DNA from 2 places in the Serratia sp. Sp408 genome. Region 2 is predicted to be linked to the other one. Evidence: predicted binding sites of a transcription regulator. Region 2 holds the regulator's gene; the other holds the start of a gene.
The links. Region 2 encodes ArgR, which controls arginine synthesis, uptake and breakdown. Its sites were predicted from a motif close to ANTGAATAAAAATACANT; they were not measured.
Positions count from the first base shown of each region.

Region 1: a site for ArgR is predicted at 2,680-2,697, ahead of argC (N-acetyl-gamma-glutamyl-phosphate reductase). Genes of this name have one in related genera too.

Region 1 is NZ_JBXUFT010000010.1:118,712-123,236, reverse strand. Features, by position in the region: gene AC2AXP_RS21445 (argininosuccinate synthase) at 1-706, opposite strand, end outside; gene argB (acetylglutamate kinase) at 734-1,507, opposite strand; gene argC (N-acetyl-gamma-glutamyl-phosphate reductase) at 1,528-2,532, opposite strand; gene argE (acetylornithine deacetylase) at 2,750-3,895, shown strand; gene ppc (phosphoenolpyruvate carboxylase) at 4,154-4,525, shown strand, end outside.
Region 2 is NZ_JBXUFT010000008.1:111,027-115,551, reverse strand. Features, by position in the region: gene mpl (UDP-N-acetylmuramate:L-alanyl-gamma-D-glutamyl-meso-diaminopimelate ligase) at 1-894, shown strand, start outside; gene yhcN (peroxide/acid stress response protein YhcN) at 1,107-1,370, opposite strand; gene yhcN (peroxide/acid stress response protein YhcN) at 1,504-1,767, opposite strand; gene argR (transcriptional regulator ArgR) at 2,184-2,654, opposite strand; gene mdh (malate dehydrogenase) at 3,120-4,058, shown strand; gene AC2AXP_RS19640 (helix-turn-helix domain-containing protein) at 4,126-4,386, opposite strand.

The sequences.
Region 1 (4,525 bases), on a different contig from region 2:
CCGCCACCACGCGGCCTTTTTCGACGGTGATGGTGACTTGCTCAGGCTGGTCCGGCGCGTCCTGCGGATCGACAGTCCATACCCAGCAATCTTTGTTCGGCGCGTTCCACGGGCTTTCCAGTACGCCGCCTTCGGTGGAGATATGCCAGGCGTTTTCGTCACGGCTGTAGATCTTTTCCAGCGATGCGGTGGTCGGAATATTGCGCTCTTTCAGGTAATCCAGCAGCGCCTCACGGGAACGCAGATTCCATTCACGCCACGGCGCCACCACTTTCAACTGCGGCGCCAGCGCGGTGTAGGTGGTTTCGAAACGCACCTGATCGTTGCCCTTGCCGGTCGCACCATGGCACAGCGCATCGGCGCCTACTTTCAGCGCCAGCTCAACCTGCGCCTTGGCAATGATTGGCCGCGCCATCGAGGTTCCCAGCAGATAGGTACCTTCATACAGCGCGCCGGTCTGCAGCACCGGATAAACGTAATCGCGAATAAACTCTTCACGCAGATCGACCACATGGCATTCAGAGGCACCGGATTGCAGCGCTTTTTGCTCAACGCCTTCCAGATCGCCGCGCTCCTGGCCAATATCCGCAACGAAAGCGACCACTTCACAGCCGCCGTAGTTTTCTTTCAGCCACGGAATGATGGCGGAAGTATCCAGGCCACCGGAGTACGCCAGAACGATTTTTTTGATGCCTTGGTTTTGCATGTTGTTGATTCCTTTTTAATTCTTGATTTAAGCGAGGATCCGGGTGCCGATAGACTCGCCGTTAAACAGGGCCGGAAGTTTTTCCGCATTGCGCCAGCTGGCGATATCTACCGGGCGGCCAAGGGTACGGGCTGCATCCAGCGCCGCGTTCACCTTCACCACCATACCATCGGTAATAATGCCTTGTGCGATCAGCTGTTCCGCTTTTTGCGCCGTCATTTCTGCAATACGCTGGCCTTTGCCGTCGAGAATACCGCTGACGTCCGACAACAGGATCAGATCGGCGCCCAGCGTGGCGGCCAGCGCCGTCGCGGCCTGATCGGCGTTCACATTCATCAGTTGCCCTTCGGCGGTAATGCCGATCGAACTGATTACCGGCAGATAACCGGCCGTCAGCAAGGTCTGTACCAGCAGCGGCGAACCCGGCTGCGCATTGCCAACGTGGCCCAGCGCCGGATCGAGCTGAGTCACGGTAACGCTGCCGCCATCCGCCAGGCTCAGGCCGACCGCATTGATTTGATGCTTCACCGCCCATGCCAGCAAGGTCTTGTTGGCGGTGCCGGCCAGCGCGCCGGTAATAATGTCAATTTGATCGGCCGGAGTAACCCGCAGACCGTTTTTCTTCACCACCGGCAGGGCAAGCTGCTTCATCAGCTCATCCACCACGCAGCCGCCGCCGTGAACGATCACCAACGGACGTTGATACTGGGCGCGATAGCTGTCCAGCGCGGTAAACAAACGCTCCAGCGCTTCTTCGCTGTCTAATAGCACGCCACCTAACTTGATAATTAACGGATTCATCGCTGTTTACTCACGCTGATTTAAAGGAGTGACTGGGTTTCCGGGAACCCAAAACGAATATTCAGGCACTGCACCGCCTGTGCGGCCGCGCCTTTCAACAGATTGTCTTCTGCCGCCACGGCGATCAGATGCTCGCCCTGCACCGCGAAACCGATATCGCAGAACGGCAGGCCAACCACCGCCTTCAGCGCCGGCACGCCGTTGGCATACAGCCGCACCAGCGGTTTGTCGTGATAGGCGGCCTGGTAAGCGGCCGCTACCTGCTGGGCGCTTACGCCGGCCTTCAGGCGACAGGTAATGGTGGCCAAAATACCACGTGGGAAATTCCCCAAATGTGGCGTAAAGATGACCGGCGTCCCCAGGTGCGCGACGATTTCCGGCTGATGACGGTGGTTGAAGAGGCCATACGGCTGCAGGCTGACTTCACAAAAACTGGTATTCACACTGGCCTTGCGCCCGGCACCGCTGACGCCGCTGGTGGCGTTGATCACCGGCCACTGATCGAGATTCAGCAACTGCTGTTCGAGCAACGGTTTCAACGCCAATTGGGCGGCGGTCGGGTAGCAGCCCGGCACCGCGATCAACTGCGCCTGTTTGATATGTTCACTCTGCCATTCCGCCAGTCCATATACCGCCTGTTCCAGCAAATCGGCATGTTGATGTTCGAAACCGTAATATTGCTGATAAAACTCGGCGCTCTGTACGCGGAAGGCGCCGGACAGATCGAACACCACGCAGCCGGCAGCCAGGAACGCCGGTGCAATGTCATGGCTGACTTCATGGGCGGTGGCCAGGAACACCACGTCGATGCCTTTGGCCGCTTGTGCAACGTCAACCAGCGGCTGCAGCGGCAGATCGACGATACCTTTCAACTGGGGATGCAGATCGGAAAGCAATTTTCCTGCATCTGCACTTTGCGCTGAAACCGCTAAAGCGGTTATGTTCATATGTGGGTGGCGATTCAGGTAAGCCGTGAGCTCTGCTCCGGCATAGCCGCTGGCACCAACAATCAGCGTATTCAACATGTGGCCTTTCACCTTCTAAACGTGCAATGTGGTCGCTTGCGACCCCGGTAGCAGGGCTCACTCGCGTTGTTACGCCGATCGCCCACGTGGGTGAGCGTTGATGTTTTTATAAACATCCGGGCTTCGGGTTCCCTTACGCTCCAGCTTACTGTATTTTTATTCAAAATAAATGCATGAATATTGATACTATCCTAACCAAAGGCTGTCAACAGTGAAGATGAAATTACCTCCATTTATTGAGCTGTACCGGGCGTTGATCGCCACTCCTTCGATCAGTGCCACCGATGGCGCTCTCGATCAGAGTAATGAAGCATTAATCAACTTGTTGGCCGGATGGTTTAGTGATTTGGGCTTCCGTGTCGACGTGCAGCCGGTACCGGACACCCGCAACAAGTTCAACCTGCTGGCCAGTATCGGCGAAGGCAGCGGCGGCCTGCTGCTGGCCGGCCACACCGATACCGTGCCCTACGATCAAGGGCGCTGGACGCGCGATCCGTTCACCCTGACCGAACACGACAACAAGCTGTACGGCCTCGGCACCGCCGACATGAAGGGATTCTTCGCCTTTATTCTCGATGCAGTACGTGACATTGACGCCAGCAAACTGACCAGACCGCTGTATGTGCTGGCCACCGCCGACGAAGAAACCACCATGGCCGGTGCGCGCTATTTTGCCGCCTCCAGTCAGATCCGGCCGGATTTCGCCATTATCGGCGAACCGACCTCGCTGCAACCGGTGCGGGCGCACAAGGGGCATATTTCCAATGCGATTCGTATCACCGGACAATCCGGCCACTCCAGCGATCCGGCGCGCGGCGTCAATGCCATCGATCTGATGCATGAATCCATTGGCCATTTAATGGAACTGCGTAACACCTTGCAGCAACGCTATAACAATCCAGCCTTTGCCGTGCCGTATCCGACGATGAACTTTGGACATATCCATGGCGGCGATGCGGCTAACCGTATCTGCGCCTGCTGTGAATTGCATATGGATATTCGCCCGCTGCCGGGCATGACGCTGGATAACATCAACGAACTGCTGCACAGCGCGCTGGCGCCGGTCAGCGAACGCTGGCCAGGACGCTTGACCATTGACGAACTGCACCCGCCGATCCCCGGCTATGAGTGCCCAACCGATCATCATATGGTCGCGGTGATCGAAAAGCTGCTGGGCTCGCGCACCGAAGTGGTCAACTATTGCACCGAGGCGCCTTTCGTACAGGAAGTCTGCCCGACGCTGGTGCTGGGACCGGGTTCAATCAATCAGGCCCACCAGCCTGATGAATACATTGATACCGCCTTTATCGAGCCGACGCGCAAGCTGTTGGGCCAATTGGTCGATCATTTCTGCCATCAATAAACCAGAGAAATGATAGGGGCAATGTCTTATCATGCCCCTACCTATAAAGGCGTAGAACGCTCGCGTGATAAGCCAGACTGATAACCCGCGGGGCGTAATTAAATTTCAGAAAAAGCGCCGATTTTGATGTTTTTTTGCTAAAAATAGTGTCAATTGACCATTGGACAGGCACGCGATTGCATGGAACAGGCGCCCTTCGCCTCACGCGTGAAATTTACTTACAAGATAAAAATCATATCGAAATGGGTCAGGGGTTATATGAACGAACAATATTCGGCAATGCGAAGTAATGTCAGTATGCTCGGCAAATTGCTCGGCGAAACCATTAAAGAAGCGCTGGGTGAGCATATTCTCGATCGCGTTGAAACCATCCGTAAGCTTTCCAAATCGTCACGCGCCGGCAGCGAGGCGCACCGTCAGGAATTGCTGAACACGCTGCAAAACCTGTCCAACGACGAACTGTTGCCGGTGGCGCGCGCCTTCAGCCAGTTCCTCAATCTGACCAACGTCGCCGAGCAGTACCACAGCATTTCGCCCAACGGCGAAGCGGCCAGCAACCCGGAAGTGCTGACGCAGCTGTTCAGCCGGCTGAAAGACAAAAAGCTCAGCAATAAAGCGCTGCAGGATGCG
Region 2 (4,525 bases):
GACTGCGCCTTCTTTGACAAGCGCTCGAAGTTCGTGCACTACAGTCCGCGAACGCTGATCATGAACAATCTGGAGTTCGATCACGCCGATATCTTTGACGATCTGAAGGCGATTCAGAAGCAGTTCCACCATCTGGTACGCCTGGTACCGGGCAAAGGCAAGATCATTCTGCCGGACAACGATCCGCACCTCAAACAGGTGATGGCGATGGGATGCTGGAGCGAACAGGAGCTGGTAGGCGAAGAAGGCGTCTGGCGCGCCAATAAACTGACCGCCGATGCCAGCCGTTATGAGGTGCAGCTCAACGGCGAAACGGTGGGCGAGGTCAACTGGACGCTGGTGGGTGAACACAATATGCATAATGGCCTGATGGCCATCGCTGCGGCGCGTCACGTTGGTGTGCTGCCGGCAGACGCCTGCCGCGCGTTGAATGATTTTATCAACGCGCGTCGCCGTCTGGAACTGCGCGGCGAAGCCAATGGCGTCACGGTGTATGACGATTTCGCCCATCACCCGACGGCGATCCTGGCAACGCTGGCGGCGTTGCGCGGCAAGGTCGGCGGTACCGCACGCATCCTGGCGGTGCTGGAACCGCGCTCCAACACCATGAAAATGGGTATCAACAAGAACGAACTGGCGCCGTCGCTGGGGCGGGCCGACGAAGTGTTCCTGTTCCAGCCACACCATATTCCCTGGCAGGTGGCGGAAGTGGCCGAAGCCTGTGTACAGCCGGCCCATTGGAGCGCCGATGTGGATACGCTGGTAGAGATGGTGGTGAAAACGGCACAGCCGGGCGACCATATTCTGGTGATGAGCAACGGCGGTTTCGGCGGTATTCACGACAAGCTGTTGACGGCACTGGCCAACAAGCCGGCCGCACCGCAAGGTTACTGACAGACAATCGGGGGGCGCCGTCACCCCGACGATCGTAATGACAGGGCCGCTTGCGGCCCTTTTTTACACCCATAAAAAAGCCCCCGCGAGCGGGGGCAATGGGGTTCGTCGGATAGGACGACGAGGGGTTTCTTCAAAGAATTCGCGTTGACGTCAAACTCGGCAGTGGCAGTGACGAGGGTAATCAGTTCGGTAACGCGTTCTCTGAATTGTTATTTGTAAATTTCGGCCGTCGCGTGCCAGTTGCCATTTTCGTAGGCTTCGATAACGCGATAGGCTTTGGCGCCTTGCTTGTCGGCTTTGTCAGACAGCGCCTGACGAATGTCGGAAGGGGAGCCGGTCACACCGCTGGCAGTAATGGTACCGATGGTCTGCATGTTGCTGGCTTGTGCATTGTCCACCAGCGTAGCGGCGCTGGCACCGAAACTGACGGCTGAGAGCAGGCTGACCGCAGCGAGAGTGATTTTCATGTTCATGTTGGTGGTCCTTGAGGTATCCATCCCGGCCAGGAAGGGCTTGCTAGCGTTTTTTATTCTTGAAGGCCGTGACAGGTACTGCTGTTTTCCAGAGATTTATTGCCCGTTGTCGGGTAATGCCGGTACTGCTGACTTACTTATAGATTTCTGCGGTGGCGTGGTAGTTGCCTTCGTTACGCGCTTCAATCACACGGTAAGCGGTCGCGCCTTGGGCATCCGCTTTGGCAGACAGCGCTGCGCGAATATCAGACGGTGCGCCGGCAACGCCGCTAACGGTAATGGTGCCTGCGGATTGCAGTTTGGTTGCCTGATCTGCGCTAACGGATTGTGCTGCAAATGCACCGAAAGAAAGCATGGATAGAACGCCTAACGTCATTACTGTAGTTTTAACTTTCATGATTTTGCCTCTTCGAATTCTTTTGTCAGTTCGCATGAACTGTGATTTACGTCACGGAAATGAGTATACATCTAGTAACGCGAAAAATTAATAGTTAGCTAACAGTTTCTTGTGAAACTTACGCATAATATTGATTATTTTTTATATCCAAATGGAATAAAAAGCGCTCATAAAACACACTTTTATTGTTAATTAGATGTAATTTCAACAAGCTAAGTGCTTTTGACCAAAAGTGCGGAAATTAATAGCAGGTATCACTAGTTACGGATAAATGTCATGGAAATGTGTCGCAGGTGGGGTGTTGTGCGGCGTTATACGTGGTAGTCGAGAGGGGGAATGTGCCGGCAACGTAAAGCGGTGGTTAAGCAAAAGCTAACAAAACGCGGCGGAGAGCCGCATTTTATTAGCCATGGCGATCACAGTTCCTGCTCGAACAGCGTCAGGATAGCTTCATACAGTTGACGCGCGCTGAAGGTGTTGGCCGGGGTAACAAAAATGGTGTCATCACCAGCAATGGTGCCCAGTATGCCTTCGGATTTGCCCAACGAGTCGAGTAAACGGGCAATTAACTGTGCTGCACCCGGGCTGGTATGGATAACGACCACCGCATCATTGTGGTCGACGTCCAGTACCAGATTCTTCAGCGGACTGGAGGTGGTCGGCACGCCCAGTTCGGCTGGCAGGCAGTAAACCATTTCCATTTTGGCATTGCGTGTACGCACCGCGCCGAACTTGGTCAGCATGCGCGACACTTTGGATTGGTTAATGTTTTCGAAGCCTTCTTCCTGCAGCGCCAAAACGATCTCGCCTTGCGAGCTGAATTTTTCTTCTTTCAATAACGCTTTAAACGCCTTGATCAGATCTTCCTGCTTTGCGGGATTACGCATTTTGCACCGGTGAATGTTAACAATAGAGTTCATTATTATGCATATAAATGAATTTTTATGCAATAAGGCAGTGTCCGGAAAAATCAAAATAGCCCGGACAATAAGGAAAGGGCGGCATTTTAACAAAATCCGTATCTCATGAATATGCCCATTTCACCCAGGGGGGAAAGCTGCCTCCCCGGTAAAGAAAATGTTATTAAAATGATGTTGTTCTGATGTTGTGTAAGGGTGTAATGTAACGGCCGGTTAACTTGCTCGTGAATAACCTCGCACTATTTTCGATTAGTGTGCGCTATGCCCTTAATGCGTAAGCTATTTAATCTAAAATGTCCGCGATCGAGGCCATTTTGTTGCGCCAGCTCTCAATCCAACTGTTAAGAGATTGTTTTAAAAGGTGTAATAATCTAAGGTCCGTACCCAGAAATTCACGGCGCTTTTATATTTAAGATAATAAAGGAGTATAGGATGAAAGTTGCAGTTCTCGGTGCTGCTGGCGGTATCGGCCAGGCCCTCGCCCTTCTACTCAAAACCCAGCTTCCTTCAGGTTCTGAACTCTCCCTCTACGACATTGCCCCAGTAACCCCAGGCGTTGCCGTCGATTTAAGCCACATCCCAACCGCAGTGAACATCAAAGGCTTTGCCGGCGAAGACGCAAAACCTGCCTTGCAGGGTGCGGATGTAGTACTGATTTCCGCTGGTGTGGCGCGTAAACCAGGGATGGATCGCTCCGATCTGTTCAACGTCAACGCCGGCATCGTGCGTAACCTGATCCAGCAAGTAGCGGAAACCTGCCCGAAAGCCTGCATCGGCATCATCACCAACCCGGTGAACACCACGGTTGCCATCGCGGCCGAAGTGCTGAAAAAAGCCGGTGTGTATGACAAGAACAAACTGTTTGGCGTCACCTCGCTGGATATCATTCGTTCCAATACCTTCGTGGCCGAGCTGAAAGGCAAAAAGCCGGAAGAACTGAACGTGCCGGTAATCGGTGGCCACTCGGGCGTGACCATCCTGCCATTGCTGTCCCAGATCCCTGGCGTTACCTTCAGCGAGCAGGAAGTTGCGGACTTGACCAAGCGTATCCAGAACGCAGGTACCGAAGTGGTTGAAGCAAAAGCCGGCGGCGGGTCTGCTACGTTGTCCATGGGCCAGGCTGCGGCACGTTTCGGTCTGTCGCTGGTACGCGCGCTGCAGGGCGAGCAAGGGGTGGTGGAATGCGCCTATGTAGAAGGTGACGGCAAATATGCCCGTTTCTTTGCACAACCGCTGCTGCTGGGTAAAAACGGCGTGGAAGAACGCAAAGACATCGGCACCCTGAGTGCGTTCGAGCAAAAAGCGCTGGAAGAGATGTTAGACACGCTGCGCAAAGATATCGAGCTGGGCGAGACTTTCGTCAACAAGTGATCGCTTGCTCTGAGTAAACTCTTGTTAGGCCGCCGGACAGCGTTCCGGCGGTTTTTTTTGCCCGCAATTACGATTTCATCCGCGATTTGCGATCCAGCAGCTGATGAGTATCGGGATCAAAATAGCGGCTCGGCCAGATTTCCGCCGGATGGATGCTCAGCGCATCGGCAATCAGCCATTCTCCCTTCGGCCATGGGCGCGACAGGGCATTTGCCAAGGTGGACGAGCTTAAACCGGCGCGTCGCGAGACCGCTGCCAGCGTAGTGCCTCTCTTGCGTAATGCGGCAATAACGTCTGCCGGATGCCAATCCTGACTCCTTGAATTCATGTTTTCATTCCTTTTTTTGATTAGTCAAAGTTCCGTTAGTGGTATAACTAACAGGCATGTATTAATCGTTCGCACAACATGAAACGCTTAGACGGAAACCAGAATACCATTGTTTTCTGAAAATGGCGGAATGGTTTCC